One region of the Clostridium sp. JNZ X4-2 genome, then DNA from elsewhere that is predicted to be linked to it. Evidence: riboswitches for the same ligand, from Rfam matches in the RefSeq annotation. Region 1 holds a riboswitch; each other region holds the start of a gene.
The links. Region 1 has a riboswitch for thiamine pyrophosphate ahead of ACYUJ6_RS04985 (TatD family hydrolase). Riboswitches for the same ligand answer to the same signal wherever they lie in the genome.
Positions count from the first base shown of each region.

Region 2: another riboswitch for thiamine pyrophosphate. It lies ahead of ACYUJ6_RS17065 (thiamine-binding protein); the one in region 1 lies ahead of ACYUJ6_RS04985 (TatD family hydrolase).
Region 3: another riboswitch for thiamine pyrophosphate. It lies ahead of thiC (phosphomethylpyrimidine synthase ThiC); the one in region 1 lies ahead of ACYUJ6_RS04985 (TatD family hydrolase).

Region 1 is NZ_CM142685.1:1,048,471-1,059,281, reverse strand. Features, by position in the region: gene ACYUJ6_RS05005 (serine hydrolase) at 1-1,503, shown strand, start outside; gene ACYUJ6_RS05000 (ABC transporter ATP-binding protein) at 1,582-2,331, opposite strand; gene ACYUJ6_RS04995 (ABC transporter substrate-binding protein) at 2,300-3,304, opposite strand; gene ACYUJ6_RS04990 (ABC transporter permease) at 3,316-4,137, opposite strand; gene ACYUJ6_RS04985 (TatD family hydrolase) at 4,085-4,819, opposite strand; TPP riboswitch at 4,886-4,987, opposite strand; gene ACYUJ6_RS04980 (LTA synthase family protein) at 5,064-6,914, opposite strand; gene ACYUJ6_RS04975 (RDD family protein) at 7,098-7,679, shown strand; gene rlmD (23S rRNA (uracil(1939)-C(5))-methyltransferase RlmD) at 7,683-9,044, shown strand; gene ACYUJ6_RS04965 (VanZ family protein) at 9,311-9,781, shown strand; gene ACYUJ6_RS04960 (transposase) at 9,889-10,605, opposite strand; gene ACYUJ6_RS04955 (hypothetical protein) at 10,565-10,811, opposite strand, start outside.
Region 2 is NZ_CM142685.1:3,527,788-3,538,598, forward strand. Features, by position in the region: gene ACYUJ6_RS17035 (hypothetical protein) at 179-484, shown strand; gene ACYUJ6_RS17040 (2-hydroxyacid dehydrogenase) at 645-1,625, opposite strand; gene ilvD (dihydroxy-acid dehydratase) at 1,673-3,397, opposite strand; gene ACYUJ6_RS17050 (dihydrodipicolinate synthase family protein) at 3,413-4,300, opposite strand; gene ACYUJ6_RS17055 (IclR family transcriptional regulator) at 4,395-5,162, opposite strand; gene ACYUJ6_RS17060 (glycerophosphodiester phosphodiesterase) at 5,426-6,130, opposite strand; TPP riboswitch at 6,330-6,429, shown strand; gene ACYUJ6_RS17065 (thiamine-binding protein) at 6,622-6,930, shown strand; gene thiW (energy coupling factor transporter S component ThiW) at 6,936-7,439, shown strand; gene msrA (peptide-methionine (S)-S-oxide reductase MsrA) at 7,511-7,993, opposite strand; gene ACYUJ6_RS17080 (MGMT family protein) at 8,214-8,531, shown strand; gene ACYUJ6_RS17085 (superoxide dismutase family protein) at 8,551-9,090, opposite strand; gene ACYUJ6_RS17090 (hypothetical protein) at 9,331-9,555, opposite strand; tRNA gene ACYUJ6_RS17095 (tRNA-Thr) at 9,661-9,736, opposite strand; gene ACYUJ6_RS17100 (replicative DNA helicase) at 9,872-10,811, opposite strand, start outside.
Region 3 is NZ_CM142685.1:1,580,663-1,591,473, reverse strand. Features, by position in the region: gene ACYUJ6_RS07715 (sodium:solute symporter family protein) at 1-117, opposite strand, end outside; gene panB (3-methyl-2-oxobutanoate hydroxymethyltransferase) at 183-1,004, opposite strand; TPP riboswitch at 1,645-1,744, shown strand; TPP riboswitch at 1,796-1,905, shown strand; gene thiC (phosphomethylpyrimidine synthase ThiC) at 1,985-3,298, shown strand; gene ACYUJ6_RS07700 (thiamine phosphate synthase) at 3,357-3,770, shown strand; gene ACYUJ6_RS07695 (TetR-like C-terminal domain-containing protein) at 4,068-4,352, opposite strand; partial or broken gene ACYUJ6_RS07690 (MFS transporter) at 4,258-4,614, shown strand; gene ACYUJ6_RS07685 (MDR family MFS transporter) at 4,635-6,098, opposite strand; gene ACYUJ6_RS07680 (hypothetical protein) at 6,392-6,730, shown strand; gene ACYUJ6_RS07675 (hypothetical protein) at 6,748-6,918, shown strand; gene ACYUJ6_RS07670 (hypothetical protein) at 7,413-7,646, shown strand; gene ACYUJ6_RS07665 (RNA polymerase sigma factor) at 7,880-8,326, opposite strand; gene ACYUJ6_RS07660 (EamA family transporter) at 8,380-8,694, shown strand; gene ACYUJ6_RS07655 (bifunctional helix-turn-helix transcriptional regulator/GNAT family N-acetyltransferase) at 8,695-9,621, opposite strand; gene ggt (gamma-glutamyltransferase) at 10,073-10,811, opposite strand, start outside.

The DNA of each region.
Region 1 (10,811 bases):
GAAAGCAACAATAAAAGGATATCTGTAAATAACAAAAATATTAACTTATCCACAGCTCCTGTAATTAAAAATAATTATGTTTTTGTACCCCTTGAATTTTTTAGTCAGGTGTTTGACAGAACCATAAACTGGGACAGCAGCACAAAGACAATCAAAATATCCACTCCTTTAAAAAATGCATTGAATCAAGGAGGATATTCCTATACTTCACAAAAATTAGATACCTATTTGAGTGCACTTCAAAGTACGGATAATTTTCATGGAAGCGTACTCGTAGCTCAAAATGGAAAAGTAATCCTGGACAAAGGTTATGGTAAATCGGATTTTGAGCAAAACATTCAAAATACACCGGACACCACATTTCCAATAGGTTCCATGACCAAACAGTTCACAGCCATGGCCATAATGCAGCTGGTAGAAAAGGGATTGATAAATGTAAAGGATCCTGTCTCCAAATATATACCGGATTTCCCAAATGGAAATACAATAACAATAGAAAATCTTCTCACCCACAGTTCCGGGATTGTAAACTGCACCAATCTCCCTGAATTCTGGAGCATGAGTCAGGATTCTTTAAAAGACATAAACAAGGTAATAGATCTATTTAAAAATAAGCCCCTGGAATTTACACCGGGAACCAATTTCAGCTACAGCAATTCGGGGTATATTTTACTTGGATATATAGTTGCAAAGACAAGTGGAATGAGTTATGAAGATTACCTTGAAAAAAACATTTTCCAGCCCCTGGATATGAAAAACACAGGGTTAGGTTACAAGAACACTGGAAAAATGTATTCCTCCACAGGTTACAGCGGTTATCTGGATGTTTATCCCGTAAGTGATGAAGCGACATTGAATGGCTCCTACGGTGCAGGCTGCCTGTATTCCAGTACGGAAGACCTTTATAAATGGGACAGGGCTCTTTATACGGAAAAGCTAGTGAAAAAATCTACACTAGACAATATGTTTTCAAATCATATAGCCATGGCACCCTCCGGCCCCTACTATGGTTACGGCTGGATGCTGACAAGTGGAAAATACGGAAAGGAAATATACCACGGTGGAAATACAATTGGATTTACAAGCAATATAGCCAGGTATCCGGACAAGGATCTTACTATAATTATTCTCAGCAATGTAGGCTACTACAATATAAATTCCTTAAACGATACTCTGGCAGATATAGCCCTTGGCGGAAGCTATGAACTTCCAAAGGCAAAGAAAGTAGTTAACGTGGACAGCAAAACCCTGGATAAATATGTGGGCAATTACAAGCTTCAGGGAAATCTTGGGGATGTTTCCATAACCACTGATGGAAAAGCCCTCTATTTTGAACAGAACAGCAGCGGCGAAAAATATCAATTGTTTCCTCAGTCACAAAATGAATTTTTTCTCAGGGTAACAGATGCCCGGATTAAATTCACTGCAGATAACAAAAATGAAGTTACGGGCTTTCAATTATATCAGCTGGGGCTTGAAATCCCAGGAAACAGGACAAACTAGGGTCAGTCCCTGTGGTAAAAAATGTAAGGGGGTCAGACCCTCTGACAATATTTGTCAGAGGGTCTGACCCCAACTTGTTTAAAGCAATTTCAAAATATCCTCTTTCATCTTCAAAAGATTCTGTGAAAACAGTCTGTTTTCTCTGTCGTCTCTGTTAAAATCCACTGTTATCTCTTTTTTCACCCTTCCCGGTTTTGAAGAAAGCACATATATTCTGTCTGAAAGCACAATGGCCTCCTCAATGTCATGAGTTACAAATAGTATGCTCCTGCCAAGCTTTTCCCTCATGCTTAAAATCCATTTCTGCATCTTTCCTCTGGTTATGGAATCAAGGGCGCCAAAGGGCTCATCTAAAAGCATCACTTCCCTGGAAGATAGAAAAGTTCTCAGAAAACTTGCCCTCTGCCTCATTCCACCTGAAAGTTCATAGGGATATTTATTTTCATATCCCCCCAGCCCAAATATGTCAATATATTTTGTTGCATTTTTTCTGGATTGTTTCTTATCCCTTCCCTTTATGTCAAGGGGCAGCACCACATTTGAAAGCACAGTCTTCCAGGGCAGAAGTAAATCCTTCTGCTGCATGTATCCTATATCATCCTTTACAAAAACTCTGCCTGAGTCTTCATGTATAAATCCCGTTATTATGTTGAAAAGTGTACTTTTCCCGCAGCCGCTGGGTCCGAGGATGGAGACAAATTCTCCTTTTTCAAGATACAGGGATATATCCTGAAGTATTGTTTTGTCTTCAAAGTTCTTGCACACATTTTCAAGTTCAATCATTACTTCATCACCGTTATTTTGGCAGGAATTCGTTTGTGAATGCATCACTCGTATTTAACTCCTTTTTTATAAGACCCTTGTCCTTTAAAAATTTAGCATAACGCTGCCATACTTCGGATTTCATAACTCCCCATCTAGGTGCATCCGCCACATACTGCTTAGACATATATTTTTGGCTTTGCACAGCAAGATTTTTGTCTATCTCAGGTGCATATTTCAAAAGTATATCTGCACTTTCCTCAGGGTGCTTTATAGAGTATTCATATCCTTTTGCAGTAGCTGCCAGGAATTTTCTTACCTTTTCCGGATTTTTACTTATAATCTTGTCACTGCTTATAAGAATAGGTGTATAGTAGTCAAGAGCCGGATCGAGATTTTTGACAGGTATGTAATCAAGCTGTTCTCCCTTTAATTTAGCCTGTATACCCGTCCACCCTTCAAATATCCATGCAAAATCTATATTCTTTTTTGTAGCTGCAAAGAAATCGTCATTTCCAATATTCACTATCTTAACTTTACTGAAATCTCCCCCGTCTTTCTCCATGACAGCTTTAAGCACTGCTTCCTCTGAAGGTGAACCCCATCCTCCATATACTTTTCCTTCAAAATCCTTGGGAGTCTTTATGTTCTTGCTTTTAGGTGCAGCAAAACCGGAAGTATTGTGCTGCATTATCGTGGCAATGGCCTTTACAGGAAGAGGATTGTCACTTGTAAGTGCATAGGTGACGTCCTCCTGATAACTAACCCCGAAATCACCTTTCCCAGCTGCTATGAGATTTGTGACGCTTCCCTCGGAAGGCTGAACTATTTTGACATCCAGTCCTTCATCCTTATAATATCCTTTATTCAAGGCCACATACAGTCCAGTATGATTTGTATTGGGAGTCCAGTCCAATATTACAGTTGTCTTGTCCAAGGAATTTGATGTTTCCTTTTTATCATTTGATCCACATCCTGACAATGTAAGTACGCTTGTAAATACAGCCAGTATCAAAAATATAAATCTGCTTTTTTTCATGTTTATCCCCCTTATTTCCAATGTATTATTTTTTTGCCTATAAAGTCTATCATATAGATTATTGCAATACTCACTATAACAATAACCAGAATTGAAGCAAATACCTTGTCCAACTGATAAGCATTTTTTGCCCTCACCATGTATACGCCTATTCCACTGTCTCCCCCCAGCCATTCGCCTATAATTGCAGCCATTATCATGTAAGTTGCAGCAATCTTCAAACCTGAAAAAAAGTTCACCAGAGCATAGGGAAGTTTTAGATGGTAAAATATCTGCAATTTTGATGCCTTCATATTATGGAACAAATTTATGTAGTCTGTGTCTATTTTTTCAAGACCATCTACAAGACTTACAACAATGGGAAAAAAGCATACGGTTATTACAACTATTATCTTGGGAAGTGCTCCAAATCCGAACCATATTATAAAAAGCGGCGCTATGGCTATAGTGGGAACTGTCTGGGATATTAATAAAATAGGATAAAGTGATTTTTTGACCACATGAAAACTGTCCATTATTATAGCCAGCACAAAAGAAAATACTATGGATATGAAAAATCCTATAAAGGATTCATAAAGGGTGGTTTCCGTATTTTCCATTATATTTTTAAAGTCCGAAACAAGGGTTTTTATAATATCCCATGGAGAAGGAAGAATATAGGGCTGTATATACTGAAAACCCACTACTATCTGCCATAAAATCACAACTGCTGCTATGGTAACTACCGGATATATCTTGTCTTGAATATTTTCTGATTTTTTCATTCCAAACACCTTAAATTCATAATTTAAATCTGCTAAAATTGCTGGATATTTCGTCTTTAACCTCTTCATATTGAATACCTTTTATACTGGAGATCTTTTTAACAATATTTTCAACTTCACAGGGGTATCCATACTTCTTATTCACCCATTCAAGAGAAGTGGGGCCGTCTGTCTCGGTCAATATTCTATCCATTGGAAGCATCTTCACTATTTCATCTGTAAGTCTGGAATATCCTATATCAACACTTATGGTAAAATAACAGCCCAATTTCAAAAGTTCTTTAAGAGTATCCACATTCCCGCTGTACCAGTGAATTATAGGTGTCCTCAATTTATAACTTCTTATATATTCCAGTATTTTTTCTTCCGCTCCCTTAGTGTGAATATTTACTATCTTGTCATAGCGCTTTGCTCTGTCCAGAAAGTATTCAAATACCCTGTCCATTTTTGGATATTTTTCACTTTCCAAAACCCAATAATAATCAAGCCCTATCTCCCCTACAGCCCTGCACTCCCTGACATAGTCGTCAAAGCTATCCAGGTCACTGCAATTTTTATGTGCTTCCCAGGGATGTATTCCAAAACAGGGTACTATATTTTCATTTTCTGCGCTTATCTTTTTTGTAAAAATATAGCTTTCCAGATTCATAGAACATCCCAAAGTCTTGATATCATTTTTTTTTATGATGTGAAGTGCTTTTTTTAAGTTCTTGCCATAAAAATCCATATGATTGTGTGCATCAACAAACATTTAAATTATCTCCCTATAAAACTTTGACAAAAAACAAAAGCACTATTTATAAATAGTGCTTCAGGATACGAATGTAAAGCGGTTCCCTACGTCGGCGTTACCCGAATCAGGTTCAAAGGGTTAAAGTTTTCACTTTTCTCAGCCGTCCCGGCACCCCTGACACTAAAGACAATATTAAATTTATTACAATATTATAGTACCACTTATTTATAAAAATGTAAACATTTTATATGATTTTCACAATTTATCTATTTAATTTGTCAATTGCATTGTGTTTAAGTATATAGTCCGAATACCCCAGCTGATTCAAAACATTCTCCTCATCTTTTTTAAGGCTGCTGTTTTCAGATACTCTTTTTCCAGTCTTTACATTGTAGTACACATCATCCTGGGAGGAATAATAATAATTTCTATCTATAAAAGAACCATTCCTAAATATGACCCTCTGACTGTTAGGGTTGAAAAGATCTTTCCCAAACATATCTTTTCCAGGAAGATCAAATAAATTACATACTGTAGGGTATATGTCCATTTCACCTCCATAGGTATCATTTACACCCTTTACCGATTCATCGGGGAAATGTATGAGAAGAGGCACCTTCTGAAGTTTTTCCCAGTCCACATCAGAAGTGGAACTCATATTTAAAAATTTGAACAGCTGCTGCTCTTTGTCCTTGGGTATTGCATAATGGTCTCCATAAAGCATTACAACTGAATTTTTCAGTGTTCCCTCTTCATCCAATGCATCTAAAAACATTCCCAGCTGCTCATCTGTATAATGTATGGCCTGCAGATAATTCCCCATAAGGCTTCCTTTTAAATTTCCCACATCAAAACTGCCATACTTATCCACGGCATCATAGGGAAAATGACTTGTTAATGTTATTAAGAAAGCATAATAAGGTGATTTCATATTATGTAATTTCACAAGTGACTGTATCAAAAAAGATCTGTCACTGAGTCCAAGGCCTATGGACTCATCTTCTTTATAACTTTTTTCACCGTAAAAATTATCAAAACCAAATTTTTTATACATTATATCCCTGTTCCAGAAGTTTTCTCTGAAACCGTGAAGTGCTGCCGTACTGTAACCGTTATTTTTAAAATTTTGGGGCATTGCACTGAATTTGTTTCCAGAATAGAGAAAATAAGCTGCCCCTGCGGGAGCCGGATATAATGAATTATTGGTCATGAACTCTGCATCGGAAGTGCCTCCTGCAGCTACCTGATAATAAAAATTGTCAAAATACTCGGACCTTTTTACCCATCTGTTTAAATTTGGAGTTATTTCATTTCCATTAATAGAGGCATTTATTGCAAATTCCTGAAGAGCCTCCACCTGTATCATTATCAAATTTTTTCCCTTTGCAGATCCCTTTAAGCTTTTATTATCCGATTTGTTTTTATCCATAAAATCATCTATGGTATCAACTTTTTCTTTAGAAATAGGTGCCAGTTTAGTTATATTGGCAGAAATTGAATTGTAAATATCAAGACAGTGGTAATTTAAAATACCCAATTTTCTGGTTATGTACACCTTATTGTACATTGTACTCAAAAGCCGGGGCTGTTCCCTGGACAGATTATAAAAGCTTTTAAAATCCGTCAATACTCCCAGAAAAATAAGTACTACAAGTGCTGGTATCCTGTAGCTTATGGAAATATCAGCTTTCCTGCTTCTAACGTATTTATTTATAAAGGGCACTATAAATATAACATCAAAAAAGTACAGAAAATCTTTAAAATTCATCAAATCTGCCACACTGGATTTTACTGCACCCAGTTGAAATCCGCTTATAAGTACAGGCAAGGATATAATATCCTTAAAATATCTGAAATAAATCAAGTCGCTTACTATAAAGAAACTGATTATGATGTTCAATATATAGAGAATTCTTGAACGTGCTTTTGTTTTAAAAACAAAGGATATGGAAACAATAATAATTACCGAGGCAATAGTTGGAATGAAAAGTGATTCGGTTTTTATATATCCTGTTTCCAAATGCCTGCCGTATACTAATATTTTAAAAGTTACACATATTACAAAAAAGATTCCATCTAAAAAGTTCAGCAAAAATAAGTTTATCCTATTCATATTAAATATCCTCGATTATGCGAATTAATATAACACTAAAATTATAAAACTAATCCGCAAAATTGTAAAACAATATGTGAACAATAATGAAAGATTTTTTTATACCTATTTACATAAATGCCATAGTGTAGCATAATATATTTGTTATGGAAAGGTTAAAAAGAACAAGGAGGTATGTGTTTAATGGACGAAAAAGATGAAAATAAAAATGAGCTCTCAGTAGACGAAGAAGCAAAAAAGCAGTTTCTAAAAGAACTTAAAAATAAAAATATGGAAGAAAAGAAAAATTTAGAGGAAATTAAAAGGAAAGAAAAACAGGAAAAGGAAGAACAGCTTAAAAAGGCGGAAGAGCAGGAGAAACCAGAGGAGTCCGGTGAGGGAAAAGAAGAAGAACACCTTGAAAATACTAAAATTGACAATATCAAAGAGGAAAGCAATAAAAATGATGTGGTGGATAAAAAAAGCTCTGATGAAAAAACCTCTGATAATAATTCTGATTCTAAAAAGAAAAACAGTTTGGTACCTGGCAGTTTAAAATCTTCTATTATAGACACAGCTGTCACAGCCGCAATTTCATTAGCATGTCTATATTTATTTGATCTTATTTTGAGATTACTGTTTGGATGCTATATAGCAGATATGAAAGGCATGTTCATAATAGTATTTTTAATAGTATTGATCTTATATCCTGTTATAATGAAAAGCTGCAAGCTGAGAAAAACATTAGGTGAAAAATTTTCTGGGACATCAAAAGGAGAAGATTAAAAATTGAAAAAGGGAAATGAGTATGAATTTTACATAAAAAAGCTGCAGTTTCCAGCTACGGGTATAGCAGAAGAGGATGGAATGAAGGTAATGATAAAAAATGCTGTTCCCGGTCAAAAAATAAAAGCACAGATCATAAAAAAAAGAAATAAACATGCAGAAGCCCGAATGCTAGAAATAATTGAAAATGTAAGTTATGCAATAAATCCTGCTTGTCCCCATTTTAATCTCTGCGGTGGATGTAATTTTCAATTTATACCTTATAATATACAAGTTGAACTAAAAAAGCAGCAGGTTCTGGATTTGTTTAAAGAATCCTCTCTTGAAAGTTTTGAATTTATGGGTATAGAAAAAAGTCCCGAGGAATTTCAGTACAGAAACAAAATGGAATTCACCTTTGGAGATGCACAAAAAGGCGGCATTCTGAACTTGGGTATGCATATAAAGGGAAAAGCATTTGGCATTGTAAATGCAGACAACTGTAAAATAGTAGATGAGGATTTTACACTGGTACTGGATAAAATTGTAAATTACTTTAGAAAAAAGGAACTGCCCTATTACAGGGTACGGAGCCACAATGGATATTTAAGAAATTTAGTGCTTAGAAAAGGCAGAAACACAGGAGAAATTCTAATAAATATTGTAACAACTTCTCAGACTAAATTTGATTTTAGCCAGCTTACTGAAATATTAAAAAGCTTAAATTACAGAGGCAGGTTAATGGGTGTACTCCACACTACAAATGACAGTTTATCAGATGTAGTTAAAATTGACTCAATGGAAATATTATATGGAAATGACTATATAACGGAGGAAATTTTAGGCTTTAAGTTTAAGATTTACCCCCAGTCTTTTTTTCAGACCAATTCCAGGGCCACTGAGAAACTGTACAGTATAATTCTGGACTTTCTTCAGGATGGCTCTTCAAAAACAGTTTTTGATTTATACTGCGGGACTGGAACCATAGCACAAATATTATCCCCTCATGTAAAAAAAGTAATAGGTATAGAGCTTATAGAAGAAGCAGTAAAATCCGCTAATGAAAATACAAGATTAAATGGAATAGAAAATTGCAGATTTACAGCCGGAGACGTAGTACATGTAATGGAAACTTTAAAGGATAAACCTGACTTAATAATATTGGATCCACCAAGACCCGGAGTCCATCCCAAAGCATTGAAACAGGTTATAAATTTCAATGCACAGGAAATAATTTATGTATCCTGTAATCCTAAAACACTTGTTAGGGATTTAAATACACTAACTGCCTCGGGATATAGATTGGATAAAGTAAAGCTTATGGATATGTTTCCCCACACCCCCCACGTTGAGACGGTAGTATTGATGTCAAGGGTAAAAGACTGAATATACAGAAAGCCCAGTAAACAAGGGCTCTTCGAGGGTTGAAAGAAAAAATACGCTGTGTGAAAATCGCGAAATTATTGCTTCGCGGGAACAAGTCCAAAGGCATGATTTTAAGCGTGACAGAGCGATTTAGATGTCGGCACTTGGCAAGTGGTCGATTTAGATGTTTTTTGAAAAAGCCGAGGTTGAGTAGTCAGATTAGATGTAAGCGGGTAACATAAACTGCTTTTGCTTGAGAAACCTGAATTTAACGAGGAGAATGTTTTATGTCAAAGGTGGTCAAACGTGGAATCACATTAAGAATAATTTGGTGGATTTATATAATGGTGCTGTTTCTTCTGGTTGTTATAAAATTTCATGGTTCAATTTCAGCAATTATCAGTCGAATTGAAAATAACAGCTTACCTGATTCTATCAATTACAATCTGATTCCTTTTCACAGTATAGGTGCGCAATTGGAGAGCATATCAGAGGGATGGGCACGATATAATTTACTAGGAAATATAGTGCCGTTTATGCCTTTTGGATTTCTACTACCTATGGTGTTTAAGAAAATCAATTCATTTTGGAAAGTTGTCGGTGTTGGGCTTGTTGTAGACCTTTGTATTGAAGTGTTTCAGTATATTACCAAAATAGGTAGCTTTGATGTCGATGATATAATTCTTAATATGACTGGAATTGCTCTTGGATATTTGTTGATAAAACTTACAAGAATTATATTCGTTAGAGAACAATAGATTTCAGCTCTTTAGATTAAGAACAAATTTCAGCTTTTCAGAATATGTCAAGTATTACTTAATAAGGCCAGGGATTTAGCACTTAAATTCCAGTAAAAATTTTGTTTTTACTGGAGTTGTATTATAGACATTAGAACTGTCTCTATGCCCGCAGGGCTGTGGAGAAAACAATGATCTACATGCCATTCTGTTTTTAATTGATGAAATACGTTATTTTCAATGTCCCATATTTTATGCATTATTTTCCACAGCATTTCTGCCGTTGTAAATTTATCTGTTGTTATGATCGATCCTTCTTTAATCATTATTTTATCTCCAGTATGAATTTCTTCCATAAATTTTATAAATCTTACTTTTATATTCTTGTCAGACATTTCAAAATTATCATCTTCCCAAGCCTTAATCTTTGTGTAAATATTTGTGCCTTTTTTTACAATCCAGTTTTTATACGCCTCACGGCACTTAAATAAACCTAATGCGTCTTTTACAATGTGAAGACTTTCATCTTTTACTCTAACTACAGCATTCATCCCTATGGAGAGTACTTCATTTATCCATGTAGATTTACAATACAAAGCATCAGCTATAATGATATCCGCAAAGTGATGATATTCTTCATACAGCTTTTTAATTAAACATCTGCCAGCAGTAATTTCTCCTTCATCTTTACCTGAGCTGTCTTTTTTGGGCTCAAGCATTTCCTGATCTAAAACAGTATGTGGATCAGAACCAACCATTGCACAAACTACTGATCTGTGAAAATAATGCAGTATACCATTTTTATCAACCCTTGTAAGGGCAGTTGTCACAACATTTTTTAACACTGTCAAATAGTTCTACACCATCTATGGCGGCCACCTTCAAACCGTCAATAGTACCATTTCTAAATGCCTTATTTTTTATAGTGGATTTTATTATATGCTCGTTAATATCTTTTAAGCCATAAAGATCAAAGTTATTCAAACAGCGCCTAATGGCATCAATACCCGGTATTTTATTTTTTTTAGGCAGAACTTTTTTAAATTTATTC
Region 2 (10,811 bases), 1.1 Mb from region 1:
TGTTTCAGTCAATAAAAAATGCGAATATTTTTTATAAATTTCGTGTCAAAATTCGTAAATTGCATCAAAACATATATTGTACTTTTCACTATAATCTGTAAAATTATAATACAATTTTATTAACATTTTGATTTTACTTTCATAATATATATTGTAGTAAATTTTATGGAGGTACCTAATGAACAACGACAGTAAAGACATCAATGAAGAATTCATTGAAGATTATGATTATTCCAAGAATACTTATCCACCTTACTATTGCCCTTTGTACAATTGCCCCTATAGCTCATCAATGATGGATCAATATGATGATGAAGGCGCAGAGGAAGCAGGTGATCCTGATTCAGCCTACAGACAGCATGGTCGCAGAAGGCGCAGAAGAAGACGCAGGAGAAGACGCAGAAACTCGTTTTTCCCTGGAGTGGGCCCAATAATTTTCCCAATTGTATTTCCATTTGGAGGTTTTGATGATTGGGATTATTGAATAAAACCTTTTCCATTTACATTATAATATCATCCTATACCTTTTAAATAAAAAATGCTTCAAATTGTTGAAAAATCCTAATAATCATGGAAATTTCAAAACAACCTGAAGCATTTTTTGTTTTAAGCTTTAAATATACTTAAACAATAACATGATAAATCTACAATATATCTTTTAATTCAGGTACTATATTTGGCGGGACTTCACCACGCACTGCTTTTACTAGATTTTCTGCGGCAAGCATTGCCATATTAAAACGAGTTTTTGCTGTAGCTGAACCAATATGTGGCACAGTTATAGCATTTGACATTTTTAAAAGAGGGTTGTCAGGATTTATCGGTTCTGTTTCATAAACATCCAATGCTGCAGCTAATATTTTTTTGTTATTGAGGGCATCTATTAATGCCTTTTCATTAACCACTTGTCCTCGAGAAGTATTTATAAAAATTGCTGATTTTTTCATCATGTCAAATTCCCTGTAATCAATCATATGCCAGGTATGCTTATTATAAGGAACCATAATTGAAATAAAATCTGATTTTTTCAGCAAATCATCAAAATTTTCATACTTTACTCCCAGCTCTTTTTCAATATTTACTCTTCTATTTTTATTGTAATACAGAACATCCATATTAAATCCAAGTCTTGCCTTTCTGGCAACATATTCACCTATTCTTCCCATACCAATAATCCCTAAAGTGGCATGATTCATATCAACTCCAAAATTATCACTTTGAATTTCTTTTTTCCATCTTCCCTGTTTTACATATTGATCCAACTCTGTAATTCTTCTGGCGGATGAAATCATCAGTGCAAGAATCAAATCCGACACCGTTTCATTCAATACAAAAGGAGTATTAGTTCCAATGACACCTTTTTTCTTCATGGCCTCTATGTCAAAATTATCATAACCAACAGAAATATCACTGACAACCTTAAGCTCAGGTGAATGAAACAATATTTCTTCATCAATTTTCGTACCTGAAGTTAAGAGACCTTTCACATCAGCTAAATTTTCAATAAGTTTATCCTTAGGTATTCTTTCATCAGAATCCCATTTTTTATATTCACAGTATTTTGAAATAAGATCTTCTACCTTTTCTGGAATAGGTTTCGCTATAAATACTTTAGGTTTATCCATTATCCTCCTCCTGACAATATTATTTAATTAGGATTTTATAACATTTTTTATTCCATATATGCCCCGCTCATTGCTGATGCAGCATGTTCAGTATATCGTTTAAAAACTCCATAACGTTCATGATGCTTAGGCGGCTGCCAGCTAGCTTTACGTTTCACCAATATTTCATCAATCTCTCCTGCTGAACACTCTTTTCCCCTTATTCCTATTATGCTTAATTTTCTGCTATCTATGTCCAGTTCAATTAAATCATTATCCTGCACCAATGCAATGGGACCTCCAACCTCAGCTTCAGGAGATACATGCCCCACACAAGGCCCCCTTGTAGCACCAGAATAACGCCCATCTGTGATCAATACGGTGGAACCGCTTATTTTAGGATCACACATCATAGCCTCTGTAGTCATAAGCATTTCAGGCATACCTGAACCACGTGGTCCTTCATATCTAATAAACAATACCATTCCCGGTTCTATTTTTCCCTTTACAATTGCCTCATGGCAATCTTCCTCTGAATCAAATACTTTTGCCGGACCTATATGATGCATCATATCTTTAGATACTGCGGAATATTTAATTACTGCTCCTTCTGGTGCCAAATTTCCTTTAAGTACAGCTACAGATCCATAGGTTTTTGTTTCATTTACAGGTTTTATAATATCTTCTCTTTTAAGCCCATAGTTACGCAGGTATCCATATATTCTATCAAAAAAACCTTCCCTATGTAACTTTTCCAGATTATTCCCCAGTGTTTTTCCCGTAACTGTCATAACATTTAAATCCAGATAATCTCTAAGCACCCATTGAACCATTGGAATCCCTCCTGCAAACCATAATGTTTCAGTAGGATATTTTCCACTGGGCGCTATATTGCAGATATGGGGAATCTTATGATTTGTTTCATCAAAAATTGCAGGATTTAACTTATAGCCCATTTCATATGCAATTGCCGGAAGGTGAATCAATGCATTAGTAGAACCACCAATAGCAGCATGTACAATAATAGCATTTTTAAAAGCTTCCGGTGTCAATATATCTCTGGCTGTAATATCTTTTTCAATTAGATTCATAATTTGACGGCCTGCCACTTTAGACATTGCTATAATATCCCTCATAGTTGCAGGTGATAATGCTGTAGCAGGCAAAGCCAGACCCAATGCTTCAGCCATGCACTGCATAGTACTTGCAGTTCCCATGAACTGACAGGATCCGCATGAAGGGCATCCTGTTAATTTATAATTCATAATCTCCTGTTCCGAGATATCATTTTCCTCTTCTCTTAATGAAACTTCTCCGCCTTTTACAGATGTGGACATATCAGGCCCGGGTCTCATGCTTCCCCCTGGAATAAAAATTGTGGGTAAATTTAATCTTGCTGCTGCCTTCAAGTGTGCCGGCACTGCTTTATCACAAGAAGAAATAAGAATTAGCCCGTCCCATGGCGAGCATGAAGCATGAAGTTCCACCATATCTGCTATAATTTCCCTTGAAGCCAGAATATAATTCATACCATCATGTCCCTGAGCCCATCCATCACAAATATCTGTTACATGAAAATTTGCCGGACGACCACCTTTTTCATATACTCCTATGCTGGTTTCCTTGGCCAGTTTTGATAGATGAAAACTTCCCGGATGACTTTCCCCAAACACATCATCTATAAGTACTTGAGGCTTTTCTAAGTCTTCCTCATCCCAATCCATTCCTAGCTGTAATGCATCGTGTTGTGACCAAATTTGTCTTGCATGCTTACATTTCTGAGTATAAACCATATACAATCATCCTCTTTATTCTATATTTATCAGAACCTTTATTTTATTTCTGATATCTTCATCTGCCTTAATACTATAATTTTTTAAGGATGTATTTATATTCATATTCAAACGTATGCTAACTGCTTCTTTCAGTGTTATTATGAAAGGATCCATCAGACTATACATTTCCATTAGTCTATTTATTTTATTTTGACAGGTCAATAATTTATCAACATCCTTATCCAGAAAAGCCTTATAAGTATTTATAAATACCTTTGCATTCACATTTGTTAAACCGCCTATAATTCCAGCACCTTGTGATAGAAGATTAGGTATCAGGTATTCTTCAAATCCTGAAAATATAGAGAAATCACTGCGAATCTTTCTGATTTTTTCACTGAACTTCCTCACATTGCTTATAGAATCCACGGTATCCTTTACACCAACAATATTTTTAAAATCGGCAACCAGTCTGTATATAAAATCCGCTGATAAATTAGTGCCGGTTCTATCTGGAAAATTGTATAAAATTATAGGTAGTTTTGTATTCCTGGCTATAATTGAATAATATTCATAGAGATGTTGTTCATTTAAGCTAAAATAGTATGGAGTTACAACTAAAACAGCATCTGCATTTATCTCCTCAGCAAAGTGATTTAGTTCTATGACCTCCTCTATATTGTTAGAGCCTGTACCAATTAAGAATTTAATCCTTCCTGAAATAACTTCACCTACAAACTTTACATATTCTTTTTTCTCAGCAAGAGATAAGCTAAAAAATTCTCCCGTACTTCCCAATGCCACAATACCATCAACACCGTCAGAAATTAGTTTTTCAATTAAAGCACTAGTAGCTTCTTTATCAATACCTCCTTCATCATTAAAAATAGTGAGCATTGGTGTATAAATTCCTTTGAACATCACAATTTCCTCCTTAGTCTATTCCTTATTTGGAATAACGTTTTATATGTAGATTATATTTTTAGCTGACTTAAAATTAAGTCAACTAAAAGTTTTAAAACAATGTTTCTTTTGTATAGCCAAGTTTCTTGGAAATTTTCAGGGCTGCCTTTATTGCAAATTTCCTATGTTTTTCCGTGCTCTCATTATTTTTCTTTATTTTTAAATTTGATATGGATACTGCAGCTATGGCCTTTCCTGTATTATCATATACTGGAACCCCTATACAAAATATACCATCTTCATTCTCTTCATCAGATATAGAATACCCTCTTCGTCTTGTTGCTTCCAAATCCCTTAATAAATCCTCTGGATTTATCAGTGTGTTCTTTGTCCTTGGCAGCAATTTAATGCTGGATAAATATTCATTCATCTCTGTTTCACTATAGGTTGCCAGAACAGCTTTGCCCAATCCTGTGGAATAAAGGGGCATTATTGATCCCAAATTGGCAGTTGTTCTCAAGGCCTTTTTTGACTCCTTCTTGTCTATATATACGAGCTCATTATTATTTACTATGGCTAAAAATACAGTTTCCAAAACATTATCAGCCACCCATTTCAAAATAGGATCTGCAATGTTAACCAACTCAGTTTTATTTAAATATAAACTTCCAAGTTTAAATGCCCCAATTCCCAATTCATAACTTTTTAATTTTTTATCTTCTATTGAAAGAAAATCCTTTTCAACCAATGCATTTACAATATTAAATACGCTGGTTTTAGGTATCTCCAGACACCTGCTTAATTCAGCTATGGTAACAGGCTCTTCACTTTCCCCGATAAATTTTAAAATATCCAATCCTCTCAAAATTGCCTTATTCAAACAATTCACCTCATCATTTTATATATGAAATGCTATTTCATATGTTAAATACATTATATGAATCTTTTCTTTCCTTGTCAATGATATTTTAATTATGATGGAAATTGAAGCTGCTCATATTAAATTTATACTATAAATTTCTTATCTTTCATTTCCAGATTGAAATCCTTAATGGCCTCAACATTACCTGAATATATTTTACATATATGTCTTAATGATAAGTTTGCCACTTTACCATGCTCCCTTTCTATTAATACCATTCCTTAAATAAACTTTTTAAGTATATTGGGGTAATTTGTTATGATACCATCTACTCCTAAATCTATAAGCTTTTTCATATCATTTCTTCTATTCACCGTATAAGTGTTTATGAGTATACCGCTTTTTTTGATATTCTGAACTATTTTTGCATCCATAACCAATGAAAAAAGTGGATGAAGTGCATCAGCTCCCATTTTTTTCGCATATTCTTCCGGTTTATAAATAGCTGATCCATATAATAGTCCTGTTTTTATGCTGCTGTCATAATGTTTAACTTTCTGCATAGACTGATGGTTGAAAGAAGATATTATAATATTTTCTTTTAATCCATATTCATATATTTTATCTATAGTATTTTTTTCCAAGTTGTCATAGTAAATAATATCATTTTTAAGTTCAAGATTTAAAAACAGATCCCTATCCTTCACATAACTTAACAATTCATCCAAACTGGGAATCTTTTCTCCTTCTCCGGCGCTAAATTTCCTTATTTCTTCATAAGTATAGTTCTTTATAAACCCACTTCCATCTGTAGTTCTGTCTATAGTTTCATCATGACATATAACTATAATACCGTCTTTTGTTACATGCAGATCCGTTTCTATTCCATCTGCACCTGCCTCTGCTGCCTTTTTAAAAGACAGCATTGTATTCTCAGGATACAATCCACTAAAACCCCTGTGCGCAATATTCAAAGTTTTAATCATACTTCTAATCGCCTCTTTATTCTTATATATTATTTCTTATTATACTGATTATATTTTTATATAGTCGAATTTATGCTGTCCACTGAATATCCATTTTTTCACATAACATTTAAAGAACTAGATAAAAATTTACTATCTTAAATATTCTTACAAGTATTGCCTTCACAGCAAATTAGTAGTATACTAAAGTAAAATTTAATAAAAGTTACAGGGGGACTAATATAGTTGAGAAGGATTAAAAGCCTGACCCTTAGAACCTGTCAGTTAATACTGTCGTAGGAAGTCAAAACATCATTCTGATATTGAAATCAAGCTGTTTTAAATCTATACGATTGAAACAGCTTTTTTATACTGTTATTAATAAACAAAATAAATAGCAATACATAACTTTTATGCAAATTTAAAAAGCATGAAAAGGGGTACACCACCGCGGGCGTATTTACTTTTCATGCTTTTTTTATTTATAAATAATATCTAGGAGGATTGATAAAATGAATGCAAGTGTAGCAATTCAGGTACTGCCAAAAGTGGAGGATAAAGATCTGATCCCTATTGTGGACAAAGTTATTGACTATATCAGGAGTACAGGGTTGAACATATTTGTGGGCCCTTTTGAAACCACAATTGAAGGGGATTATGACCAGCTTATGGATATAGTAAAAAAGTGCCAGATCATCTGTATAGAACAGGGAGCACCAAGTGTAATGTCCTATGTTAAAATAAGCTACAACCCAGAAGGTGTCTGGAGTATTGAGAAAAAAACCAAAAAGCATCACCCTGAAATGAATGGAGGCAGGTAAAGAAAATGAAAAAATCCATTATCAAAAAGGAAGTTTTTACAGCCCTGCTGGCAAGTATATCCTACGTACTCAGCACCTTTGTATCCTTTCCAAGAATGGCTCCATTTCAACACTTTGCGAATGTCATAGGTGCAGTTTTTCTGGGGCCCCTGTGGGGATTCAACTGTGCCCTTATGACAGGTCTTATGAGAATGATATTGAACGGAAGTACAATTTTGGCGGTGATAGGAGCTGTAGTAGGGGCATTTCTTTCAGGACTGCTGTATAAAAAGTTTCATAAATTCATCTGGGCAGTAGTAGGAGAAGTAATTGGAACGGGAATCTTAAGTGCAATTATTTCATATCCATTTATGAGAGCATTTTACGGGCTTCCAAAAACTTCAATTTTCACTTATATACCTTTTTTCATTCCAGCATCCCTAATGGGAGCAACTCTTGGGTATATACTTCTAAAGGCACTCGATAAATCAAAAGTGCTTGTATATTTAAAGTCTCTTGTAAATAACTAAACAAGCTTTTTTAGTATGGACGTCCATAAAACTAGCTTAAATTCAGCTAGTTTTATGGATGTGCAACTATTTTATTTCATCAGCTCTTTTGATATATGGCAGTAACCGCCTGGATTTTTTTCAAGATACTTCTGATGATATTCTTCAGCATCATAAAAATTTTTAAGAGGAAGAATTTCTGTCACAATTTTTTCCTTGTAATTTTTCTGCTGACTTTGTGTGGATTTCTCTATAATATTCACATCATTGTCATCTATATAATAGATTCCGCTCCTGTATTGATTTCCCCTGTCATTTCCCTGCCTATCCACAAGAGTAGGATCTACTATCTTCCAATACATTTCAAGCAATTCTTCAAGTCCCACAATTTCAGGATCATATTCTAAGAAACAGGCTTCCGCAAATCCCATGATTCCACTGCATACTTCCTCATAGGTGGGGCTTTCTCCCCTTCCGTTGGCATAGCCCACTTTTGTATTCAGGATTCCTTTTTTACCATCAAAATATGCCTGAACTCCCCAGAAACATCCTCCTGCAAATACAATATTTTTCATAAGTCATATCCCCTTTGTAATTGATCATATGATTACTTCTGTATTATTCTTAATTTCTCCAATTTTATTCATAATATTTCTTGCATCATTGATATATACACTCCAACCTAAAATTGCCTTGTACATAATTCATATGATATAATCCATTTTATACTCTTTGTTTTTTTAAACAATATAAACGTTATATATAAAAATTATAAATACTGAAAGGTGATTTGATTTGTCAAAAAATTTTTTTTCCAGGGTTTACGCTGTAGTTTCCAAAATACCACAAGGTAAAGTTACCACTTACGGTCAGATAGCCTTGATGCTGGGAGAGCCCAGAAGTGCCAGAATAGTTGGATGGGCCATGACAAAGGCTCCTAAAAACCTCCACCTTCCCTGTCACAGGGTTGTGAACAAATCCGGCAAACTGTCACCGGATTATGTGTTTGGAAGTTCCGATGTACAGAGATGCCTTTTGGATTCGGAGGGAATTATCTTTAAAAGTGATGGGAGCATAGATATGGGAAAATATTTGTGGAGTGGTAAAAGTTAAAATATATCTTTATACAAGATTACATCACTGCCTTAATAACACCACAAGCTAACCTTTTACCAGATGCTCCAGAAGGTTGAGTTTTATAATCATCCGGGCTTTCATGTATAATCAGGGACTTTCCAATAATCTGAGAAACATTGAATTTATTTGTAAAAAAGGTCATTCTGGAATAACCATTATTAGAAAAGAGAACAGGAAAATCTCCTGCATGATTGCCATGGGGCTGGTTAGTTGGATTCCAATGTTCTCCAGCAGGATTGAACGGTTCCACAGGATCACCTACAGCACATGTACCATTCTGATGTATATGGAATCCATGAGGTCCAATTTGAGGATTTCCATCCATGGCAGGTCTGTACGGGGGTAATCCACTGACCTCTGCAGAGACCTCAGTTCCTCCACGTACTTGAGTAAAGGTAACAGTACCTCTTATGCCAGGGGCCAGAGGGCCTCCCACTATATGAGCTACAGCCTTTCTGGCAGGGACATTCATATCATTTCTATATCCGCAGTCATTATAATTTAGAAAAGGGCATTCATATTGATCAAAATACATAATATCCTCCAAATTAAGCACTTCAATTTATCTTATGTAAAACTTTTAAAATAGTTACAAGAAAGTCAATAATTTATATCATAATAATAATGATCTTGAAAGAAAAAACACTTCATATTTCGAGGTAATCATATAAAGTGCCATATCATAAGGAAATTTTTCTTTTTCATCACAAGCTGAATTAGAGTATTTTGAACAGGATTGGACCTGGGAAGGACAAAACACAAACACCCATTGATATTATACCCCCCAACTGCCCTTCTCTTCCCTTTTTCGGGGAATTTTTATTGACAATAACAATGGTTTAAAAAATTTATAAATAACGTGACGCATCATATTTTTATAATACCTTATTGTGGTTTCTCTTAAATTTTTAACTCTACAATATAAAATAAATTCTTCAAAACTTTTTTGAAATGTTTTATCTTGCTTAATTTTATTTAACTCAATTCTCTCTTTTCTCATAAAAAAATTGCTCACTTATTTACCATATTTTAGATAGTAAACAAGTGAGTGATTTTCGCATTGCAATATTTCAAAATGCCTGCAAACCCTTCATATATCTTTTCTTGGTGCTCCCAAGAGGAGTCGAACCTCCGACCTACTGATTACGAATCAGTTGCTCTACCAACTGAGCTATAGGAGCAAATGTACATTATTATTTTAATACAAATCCTGATTATAATCAAATATAAATTAATTTATTTTATAATATTGTTGTCCATAAATAACTATCAAGATAATAAGTCATTATAAATAATCTTTATAATGGCTTATTATCCTATTCCTGATGAATTACATCAAGATTTCCAAACTTACTGAACTGCCCCATCCATGCCAGTTTTACAGTGCCTGTAGGACCATTTCTCTGTTTTGAAATAATACATTCAGCTATATTTTTTTCTTCTGTTTCTTTATTATAGTACTCATCTCTATATAAAAACATAACTATGTCTGCATCTTGTTCTATTGAACCAGACTCCCTTAAATCTGAAAGCATGGGCCTATGATCTGTCCTTGCTTCAGGGGCACGTGATAATTGAGATAATGCAATAACCGGACATTGCATCTCCTTGGCAAGAGCTTTAATTGATCTTGATATTTCCGATACTTCCTGTTGTCTATTTTCTGAACTTCTTCCCCCACTCATAAGTTGAAGATAGTCCACAACTATGATGTCTATACCCTGTTCTATTTTCAATCTCCTGCACTTGGATCTCATTTCCATAATTGATATACCCGCTGTATCATCTATAAATATCTTCGACGCAGCCAGAGGTCCTGAAACCCTGGCTATATTTTCCCAATCCTTATCTTCTAGATTTCCAGTTCTAAGCTTTAGCATATCTATATGAGCCTCCGAACATAATAATTTATATGCCAGTTGCTCTTTTGACATCTCAAGAGAAAATATAGCTACCTTTTTTCCTTCTCTTAAAGCTGCATATTCCGCTATGTTCAATGCAAAAGTTGTTTTACCCATAGAAGGTCTTGCTGCCACCAAAACCATGTCTCCCTTTTGAAAACCGGAAGTTTTAGCATCCAGTTCCCTAAATCCTGAAGCTATCCCTGTAGTCTCTCCCTTATTATTAAATAATCTTTCTATTTCTAAAAATCCTCTTTCAAGCACAGCATTCATGGATTCAAAATCTGAAGTCTTCATATTATTGGATAAATCAAATATAGATTTTTCAGCCATATCTATAGTTTTTTCTACATCA
Region 3 (10,811 bases), 530 kb from region 1:
AAGCTTTCTTCCGGCTACCATAAAATCGCTTCCACCCTTAACCTTTTTGGAAGCAACGTAACTTATTAAAATAAGCGCTGCAATATACAATATGATGGCTAAAATATAAATATTCATTAACTAATTTCCTCCTTTCAATTCATAATCCAGAATAAATATGAATTGAATATTAGTTTTTAGATCTAATAGCCTTCTACCTTGGCATTAAAGCTGTATTCAGGTGAAGGAAAAGTTCCGTCCAGGGTTTCCTTATGAAACTGATTCAAGCCCTCTACCATACTCTTCCTGATATGCGCAAATTGTTTAACGAATTTTGGTTTAAAATCTCCATACATCCCCAAAAGATCCTGGGTAACCAGCACCTGGCAGTCAACGTAAGGGCCAGCCCCTATTCCAAGTACTGGAACTTTTATTGATTCACTTAAAACTTTTGTAACACAACTTGGAACACATTCAACCACCATAGAAAATGCACCGGCTTTTTCTATTACCTTTGCATCTTCAATCAGCTGTACGGCACTCTCAGGAGTTCCTCCCTGAACCCTGAAACCACCAAGCTGACTGGAAGTCTGGGGAGTCAGACCTATATGCCCCATAACAGGTATTCCCGCTTTTACAATAGCTTCAATTTTATCCGCCATTTCCACTCCGCCTTCAAGCTTTACACAGTCACAGCCTGTTTCTTTCATAAGCCTGTTTGCACTCATAATAGCCTGTTCACAGCTTACATTATATGATCCAAAAGGCATGTCACCTACAACAAAAGTATTCGGGGCACCTTTTACAACTGGTTTTATATGATGAACCATATCATCCATTGTAACACCTGTAGTTTCCGAATAACCAAGCATAACCATACCAAGAGAATCCCCTACAAGAATAACTTCGGACTCGCTATCGTTTACAATAGATGCTGTAGTGTAATCATATGCCGTGACATAAGTAAACTTTTTTCCCTCATCCTTATACTTTTGAAAATCCAATACAGTCATTTTCTTTTTCATTTTTTATCTCTCCTCATCTTATAATAATTTAGGCCTGTCCTCATAATATAAATAAATTTACCGACAATAATTTAATTATATATGAGAGATATCCTAGTTCCACATTATAGAACTAGATTCTATTTTATCTTATATTAATATATTCTATAAAGAACTCATTATTCCTTCTTGAAAAATAAAAATTTTTTAAATATTTCAATACTTTCTTTTAAAAATATTCATATAACTGCCACCAAAATTCTAGAAATGGCGGCATGGGACTCTTATGGACTTGATAAATCTCTATATAGCCCATTTAATACTGCAATTGCTGCATCATTTAACTGCATAAAGGCTTTATAAAAAGAGGTTAAAACTCTTGATAAAGCAATTGAAAAAGCAGTCAAAAAAATATGCAAAAAATACACTGTAACAAAATTACTTGGAATTGAGATGAAGGATTCAGGATGAAGAATTTGAAGCTCAGGCAAGTATCTTTTCTCACTCTTCTGCTTCAAAAAAAGTTCATATAGAGGATTTGACCTCCTTGTGTTCAAAGTCAGCTGATGAATTGATTAAAAAGTGCAAAACAAGTAAAACACTTTTTGAAAGCATTTACATATATATGAATAAGTGTTATTATATATATAAAAGTAAATAGTATTGTTTGTGGGGGGACCGATTTGGTTGAGAAGGTAAAACCTGACCCTTTGAACTTGACGTAGTTAACACTACCGTAGGGAAGCAAATCATTTAAAGTATGTATTCAAGGAGTGTTTTCATAAACACTCTTTTTTATTTAAAAAATAAATATAATGTTACAGGGGAGCCCATGTCAATGGGCTGAGAGTAAGATAATATCTTTTACCCATATAACCTGATTTGGATAATGCCAACGTAGGGAAATTTTGCGCTATATTAAAAACATCTATAGTTTTTACTCTGCGGGAAGCATTTTGCTTCCCGTTTTTTAATATAAAAATCAAAAGGAGAGCGATAAAATGAATTATTCAACCCAGATGGATGCCGCCAGGAAAGAAATAGTCACGGAGGAGATGCGGACAGTAGCCAAAAAAGAAAATATGGACATAAAAGATCTGATGCATCTTGTATCCAAAGGCAAAACTGTCATTCCCGCCAATAAAAATCATAAAAAGTTAAGTGCAGAGGGGGTGGGAAAAGGACTGAAGACAAAGGTAAATGTCAACCTGGGCATTTCAGAGGACTGCTGCAATGTTACCCTGGAGCTTGACAAGGTAAAAAAAGCAATAGACATGAAAGCCGAAGCCATTATGGATCTCAGCTGCTTTGGAAAAACCCAGGAATTTAGAAACAAGTTAATAGCTATGTCCCCTGTCATGATAGGTACCGTTCCAATGTACGATGCAGTTGGTTTTTATGATAAGGAATTAAAAGATATAACTGCTGAAGAACTCCTTGGAGTTATAGAAACCCACGCTAAGGACGGAGTTGACTTTATGACCATCCATGCCGGTATAAACATGGAAACCGCACAGATATTCAAGAGAAATCCAAGGCTTATGAATTTTGTCTCAAGAGGAGGCAGTCTGCTGTATGCCTGGATGAATCTGAACAACAGGGAAAATCCCTTCTATGAATATTTTGATAAAATTCTTGACATATGCGAAAAATATGACGTAACCATAAGCCTGGGAGATGCATGCAGACCCGGATGTATAGATGATTCTACGGATCCAAGTCAGATAAAAGAACTTATGACCCTGGGGGAACTGGCAAAAAGAGCCTGGAAAAGAAATGTACAGGTTATGATAGAGGGCCCCGGTCATATGGCACTTAATGAAATAGAAACCAACATGAAGCTTGAAAAAAAATTGTGCCATGATGCTCCTTTTTATGTACTGGGTCCCATAGTAACAGATGTGGCACCTGGATATGACCATATAACAAGTGCCATAGGCGGCGCCATTGCAGCAACTTATGGAGCGAATTTTCTCTGCTATGTAACTCCTGCTGAACACCTCAGGCTTCCTGACCTGCAGGACATGAAAGATGGAATTATAGCTGCCAAAATAGCTGCCCATGCTGCAGATATTGCAAAAGGAATAAAAAATACAAGAGATTGGGATAACAAAATGGCTGAAGCTAGAAGAGAGCTTGACTGGGAAAAGATGTTTCACATAGCAATAGACCCTGAAAAAGCCAGAAAATACAGGGAAAGCTCAATGCCTGAAGATAAAAAGACATGTACCATGTGTGGGAAGATGTGCGCCGTAAGAAACATGAACAAGGTCATAGAGGGCAAAAATATAAACATTTTGAGGGATGAAGACTAAAATATCAATTTAAATTACTTTTAAAAGGAGGTGTAAAAATGACTTTTTATGATGTAGTATAATAAACGGCAGTATGGAAACTGCTTTAAAGGTAAATTCGGGAAGATTTCACACAAGTTATACGGATTATATGAAAGGATATCTCAATTTCAATGGCATTTTGGGAGTGTCTGTTCACAGTACTTTAGAAGCGATAAATGCAGAAAAAAAAGGGGCAGATTATCTTCTGGCAGGACATGTTTTCAAAACGGATTGTAAAAAAGGCTTAAAACCCAGAGGAATTTCATTTTTAAAAGATGTACTGAGTAATGTTTCAATACCTGTTATAGCCATCGGCGGCATAAATGAAGGCAATATAGACAAACTACTCAGTACTGACGTCTGTGGTGCTGCAGTAATGTCTCCTGTAATGTGCTCGGATGATCCATATCTTACAACACAGAATTTGAAAAAGCACATGGAATGGATATAATGGAAACAGCTTGGCGTATTGAACTGATAAGCTGTTTCTATATACAATACTGTTTATACATTATATTTCCAACACCCATTACATCCGGAAGGTGGAGCTGTAAATGGTTTTAGCTCCAAACCCTTTCCTTTATTTTCATTACTGGGCAAAGTTGAATTGATAGTTTAGTAATTATTATATGATTATTTTTAACATTCAACAAGTATTTCCTGGAAAATATTATATTCTTTCAAAAAAAGATAAAAAAGGCCCATCAACAGTTGATACGTCTTGCAAAAATTAAATAAAAACCACTATCTAATAATTTCTTGAAACTGACAAAATAAAATCATCTATCATCAGTTGAAAACTGTCTTCTGAACTTACTGGATTTTGGAAATATCCGAGAAAATTCAAGGAGATAAAACCATGCAGCAAACTCCTTAAAACCCTGCTTTTAGTTGGTTTGGAATGTTTGTAACCAGTATAGGAATGAGTCAAATTGCGCCTATGGAGTATTGTTCCAAATAAAAGTTTAACTATAATAATGTTTGTGATCTCTTTTATAGTAACTCTAGCATTATATTCTGTAGAACCAATCATAACAGTGTACATTGCTCAGTTATCTCATAATACAAGCCATGTTGCTCTGTTAGCTGGAATAACATTCTCAGCATCAGGATTAGCAAATATAATTGCGGCTCCAAGACTGGGAAAACTTTCTGATAAGATCGTAGCACAGAAAATTATATTAGTTGCACTTGTAGTGGCAGGAATAATCTTTATACCGCAGGCCTTTGTAAAAAACCCCTGGCAGCTGATGGGTCTTCGATTTTTATTAGGGCTGGCAATGGGAGGACTTAATGTGAACTATCCCGGCTTAGCTTAACCTTCTTTGACCTTATTCTCTCCTCTTATTTTAGGCATTACAATTGATAAAACCAAAGACAAACAGGAGATGAAAATAAAAGCAATAAACAGAATATGCATGGAACTGTTTAATGAAAGTTTTATTTGCTCTGCAGAGAGAGCAGTATGATATTCAGAAGATTGATATAGGTTGCTTGGATTTATGCCTTTTATTCCTTGCCCAACAAAATATTTTGTTATATATAGGTTGAAGATATTCCCAAAGACACTGATGCCAATGGTTTGTCCCAGTGTCCTGAGCAATGTATTGGCTGCAACAGCAACTCCCCTTTTGTTATAGTTCACGGAATCCTGGATGACAATGGTCAAGGTTGTGCTAGCTCCGCTAAATCCTATACCAATGATGAAACCATATAGTATCACCAGCAGTATGTGGGAATCTATACTTAAAGTAGACAGCAATAATGTGCTGATCAATAAAAGGACATTGGACGCCACTGTTACATCCTTTTCTCCATATTTGCTCAGGAGTTTCCCCAGGATAAGTGAAGTAATAAGCCAGGAAACCGACATCGGCATCATCGCCAAGCCTGCCGCAATTGGACGATATCCCTGAATGTTTTGCAGGAATATGGGCAGGTAAACGTCTACGCCCATTAGTATGGCATAAACCAGAAAGGATATCAGGTTTACAATGATACTTGTCTTTGTAAATATATCGAAAGGCATTATTGGCTCCTTTGCCTTTTTTTCCACCTTATAGAATATCACCAGCAATATGCCTGTTATTAATACTGCAATTACTGTAAATATATGAGGATTGGAAACTGAGTTCTGATTGAATAAAAAAATACTTAAAAATACAATCATAGCCAGCGATAAAGTAATAGTTCCAATATAATCGATGCAGTGTTTTTTCTTCTCATAAGTTTCCTTTAAAGATCCCTGCAGCAGAATGATCGACAGCAGTCCAAAGGGAATATTAATAAAAAATATCCAGTGCCAGGACAACGTATCAATTAAAAATCCTCCTAAAAACGGACCCGCAAGACTTGCAATTCCCCATACTGTATTCAGCCCACCTTGAATCTTGGATCTTTCCTCAATATTAAAAGCGTCTCCAATGATGGTATATGAGACGGTGAATATCGAACCAGCACCCAGCCCCTGAACAGCACGAAATGTAATTAACATGGCCATACTCTGTGACAATCCACACAAAAAACTTCCAAGCAAAAATATGATGATCCCCATTGAAAGGATATTTTTTCTGCCGTACAAATCTGCAAGTTTGCCATAGATAGGTGTAGATATTGCAGAAGTTAATAAATATACTGAAAAAACCATGCTGATAATTTCAAACCCATGCAAATCCTTTGCAATAGTAGGTGTAGCCATGGTGACAATCGTTCCCTCAACCGCCGCTAAAAACATGGCCAACATAAGCGATATAATTAGATTTGTTCTTTTAAAATTCATATATGTTAGTGTCCTCTCTCATAAATTTTAGATTTGTCAAATCATTACACGAACCAATTATTTTTTTCGAAATCCTCAGCCATTCTATTGACTTCCCACATATTTAATGAGATGGCATTATCTACTACATATAGAGTATATCATAGAAAATGAGCATATGAATAGCCACCTTTTTTAATTAAATCTAGTTGATCTTATATATCACTGTAACATAATATATCATAGTGATATATGAGGAGGGAGGTCTTGTAACAAAAAAGGTTGAATAAGCACGTGGAAATTCAAGCCGAAATGTGTATTCAATTACTGATAGAGACAAAACCGAACTTGAAAACTGGCTTATGCTTCCAGTTGAAGATTCACCTAATCGTTCAGAATTTCTTCTAAAAATATTTCTTTCAGGAAATATACCTTTAAACAATATATTGGGAAAAATAGAAGCAATGAAAGAAAACTGTGAAAACGCTCTAAAACAATATTCTAGAATTAAAGATGCCTTTGAAGCCGTTGAATTAAAATCAAATAAGAAAAATCTAGCTCTTTGGAAATCAACTGTTACCTTGGGAAAATATATTGAAGAAGCAAAAATAAAATGGTGTGAAGAAACTTTGGAAACCTTTAAAAATTTATAATTATGGAGGAAAATAAATTGATTTCAAATTGTGGTTTCCCTGGAAAGTACAATTTTTCAGGACTTTTTGAAACTTTTAAAGTTATGTGCGGTGGAAAAATTGATGCTTCCATTTTATGTGATAAATGCGGCGGACTTACTGCCTACAAACACAATGATACATTATTTTTTATTTTTTATACCCCATAGTCACTAGCTTACTTGTATCTCTTATATTTTTTCTTTCCCTGTTTTCTAAAATATCCTTGATACAGGTTATAGTGGAAGAAAGTTATTTGAAAAATAGCCCTAGGCAAACCAAAAATGATAAAAAGCATAAATTTATATGGAGACTTCTTACAGTAATATGATCCAAGCCGTTGTTGGAATTATACTTCTAAAAAATATATCAATGAGTTCCTATTATACACTAATTACTCTATTCAGCAATATCTCAATTCCAATATTGATAACATTTTCAAAGTGGTATTTTAAGTCAGAAGTAAATGTAAAAATATAAAATGCTGCATTACCTGTTTAAATGCTGCTGATATATTAATACACTATTTGTAAACATCATGAAATAAGTATCCATTATTAGTTTCTATATTACTTTTCCAGGGAAGTTTATCCCTGGTCTTTTCTTTAAATTAAATGTACCTATATTTAAATGCTTTAATATACTAATTTTGAGGTGAATTATAATGTCAACTTTTGGCTCAATAACACCTGAAGAATTATCCCTCTTAGCAAATTTGGTGGCATTTCAACTTACGGAAGGAAAATCAGCTGATGACAATAATGTATTGGGTAATTTTTTAACTGCCGTTGCAGCTGACATACTTGTCATTGCAGCACAACAAGAAAGCCTTGAATCTTTAAGGGAAAAACAGGACCAAATTAAAGATCTTAAAAAACAAATCAAAGACTTAAAATAGCAATTATAGTATATGGATAGTAATTCTGTCTGTGTATTTTTTACTGATTATATTAATTCAGCAAGCCTAACTCGCCTTTCATTCCACATTTATTTTATTGAATGTATATTTATTAAAAACATAACCTGATTTTTTGTAATTCAATGTCTTAACTGTTTGTACCTTATCTTGCAGCGTCTGCCTCCTGCTGTAAAATTCAATCCATGCTTCACATCTGCATGGATTCTCTACATCTAAAATACTGCAATGATCCTGAAAAAAAAATCAAGATTCATATGAACACGATAGAGAAGTCCCTTCACGGCACTCTTTGATATATTCAATATTTGTGATACCTCTTGGAGAGATAATCCAAACATATCAATAAGAGAAAAAGTTATTCTCTTATTCAACGTCAGATATCTAACCATTGCCAGAAAACATCCATTTTGCATTTTAATGACTGATTCCCTTACAATTACTTGATCTTCAGGTCTTGGACATGAATTTATATAAAACTCCCCTTCTTTTTCAAGTTCTTGAATTTCATCATTAAAGGGCCTTTGTACACTGTTACCTTTTTTCCTTTCATTCACCAGGAAATTATTAAAACATATTTTTCTCAACCAGGCCTTAATTGCATTGGGATTTTTTAATGTATCAATTTTTTGCCATGCCTTCGTAAAAGTTTCCTGACACAAGTCCTCTGCCGTACTGGGATGGTTATACGGCTTTAGAAATTGTTACATACAGTATGGTCTGCAGTACCATCCTGCTGGCAGTTTTCTCATTTCAAGGAGCAGTTCAGATGATGACTGCCGGACCGGGTCAAATTCTATCAGTTCTATATCTTGGCGCAATGCCCAGTGCAATGGCCTATTTTCTCTGGGGAAAGGCTATGCTTCTGGCAGAAAAGGCAAGCGAAGTAACCAATTTCATGTTGGTTACATCGCTGCTTTCCACAGTATTAGGATTTATAATGCTGAAAGAGATTCCAAATATAGGCACTTTCATTGGTAGAACCATTATTATTTTTAGCATCATCTTATTTAATATAAAAGGCAAATGATTATATATATAGGTCCCAACGTTCTTCTTTAATTAAATGGTCAGTCCACGTAGTATTATCAGCTGATTCAGTTAGCTTAAATCCATAATTTCCATAAAGATAACGGGCTGTTTTGAGTACATCAGCAGTCCATAAAAAAATATGCTTATAATTCTTCTCTTTACAAAAATTAATTGCCGTATCCAGGAGCATATGACCTAATCCATTATTTCTTTCATTTGTGGCAATTAGGAACCATCTAAGCTGTGCCAAATAAGGATCTGTTTTATCTGCAGCTATAGCTATTACACCTACAAATTCATTATTTTTTTCTGCAATCCATATATTTTCTAAATCTGGATTATGATTTTTATGAAATTCAATTAAATATTTTTCAACATAATCTCCAAATATGTTACCAAATCCAAATTCCTCTTCATATAACTCTCTATGTTTTTCAATAATATATTTTATATCAGTTTCCCTGTATGATCTAATATTGAAAGCTCTTTTACCATAAGACAGTAATTTCATAATACATTCCATTGAATTAATTAAACTTTTCTTTTCACTTTCATCTAAGTGATCTATTAGGTTAGAAATTTGTTTATCAGATCTTTTTGAAAGATTTGATAGGACATTCCTACCGTTTTCTGTCAATTCAAGGAAATTCAAGCGCCCATCCCCAGAGCATTTTTCCTTAGTAATCAATTCATCCGATTTAAAGCGATTTAATATCCTGCTTAAATATCCCTTGTCAATATTTAATTTATCAATTAAAATATTGGCAGTACACTCTTTAGTTTTATTAATCTCAAAAAGTATACGAGCTTCTGTTAATGAATATGAACTATCTAGTATACCTTGATTTAAAAGTCCCAATATATTTGTATAAAATCGACTAAAAATTCTTACCTCTGATATTGTGTTTAAGTTTCTGCTTTTCATAAAATCACTCCAAACTAGTTTATTTATTCTCATAAAAATAATTATAAGCAAACTGGTTGACTTAGTCAAATAGTTTTAGCCTTATATCTATTTATATTTTTTTAGCTTTAAGAATCTTTTAATATCAACATTTGAAAATATAAAGCAAGTTACCAGAATTGCCAGCATTTATACCATTTTCAATAGTTCAGGTATCGAAAAAGCAATGGAGAACAATTAAAAAGCAACACTATTTTCTCGTTAACTTGATTCATATTATAGATAATTTGAATAGAGTTAAAAGGCCTCACCTTTTTCAGATGAGGTCTTTATCATAGATAATGGATAGTATCAGCTCTATGTATATGTCCATCCTGAGTTAACTTATAACCTTCAATTTCGTAAATGCTTTATTAATATGTTCAATAATAATTACAAATAGGATGAGAGTTTTCCACTGTCTATATTATCCCTACCAGGAATATACAGTGCCATCACTTCTCCAGTCTGTTCCACCAACCAAAACTCCATTTTCATTTTTCCATATTATCTGTCCTCTTCCAAATACACCGGTATCAATGTCATAATTTACATTATGACCCCTTGCATACAGCTCTGCTGCCAAATAAGAAGGAAACTGCTGTTCAAGGCTTATATCCCTTCCATAAGTCCAGAGCCACCTGGGTGCATCCAATGCCGCCTGGGGATTTAGTCCAAAATCAATAGAATTCATCAAAACCTGAACATGTCCCTGAGGCTGCATAAATGCTCCCATAACTCCAAAGGGACCCACTGGGTTATTATTTTTCATTAGAAATCCGGGAATTATGGTATGATAAGGTTTCTTTTCAGGCTCCAGGGCGTTTATATGTTCAGAATTAAATGAAAAACTATTTCCCCTGTTGTGCAGGGCAATGCCTGTCCCTGGCACAACTAATCCTGAACCAAATCCCATGTAGTTGCTCTGTATATAAGATACCATGTTTCCCTCACCATCTGCAGTGGCAAGGTAAACGGTACCTCCCTTCATACTTTTATCCACTTGAGGCATAAAAGCAGTTTCTCCTATTTTCTTTCGTCTTTCTTCTGCATAAGATTCCGATAATAAATCCTCTAAATTGATTTTCATCTTTTCTGCATCAGTAACATATTTTAAGGAATCTTCAAAAGCCAATTTTACTGCTTCCATCTGCTTATGGTATCTGTCTGCA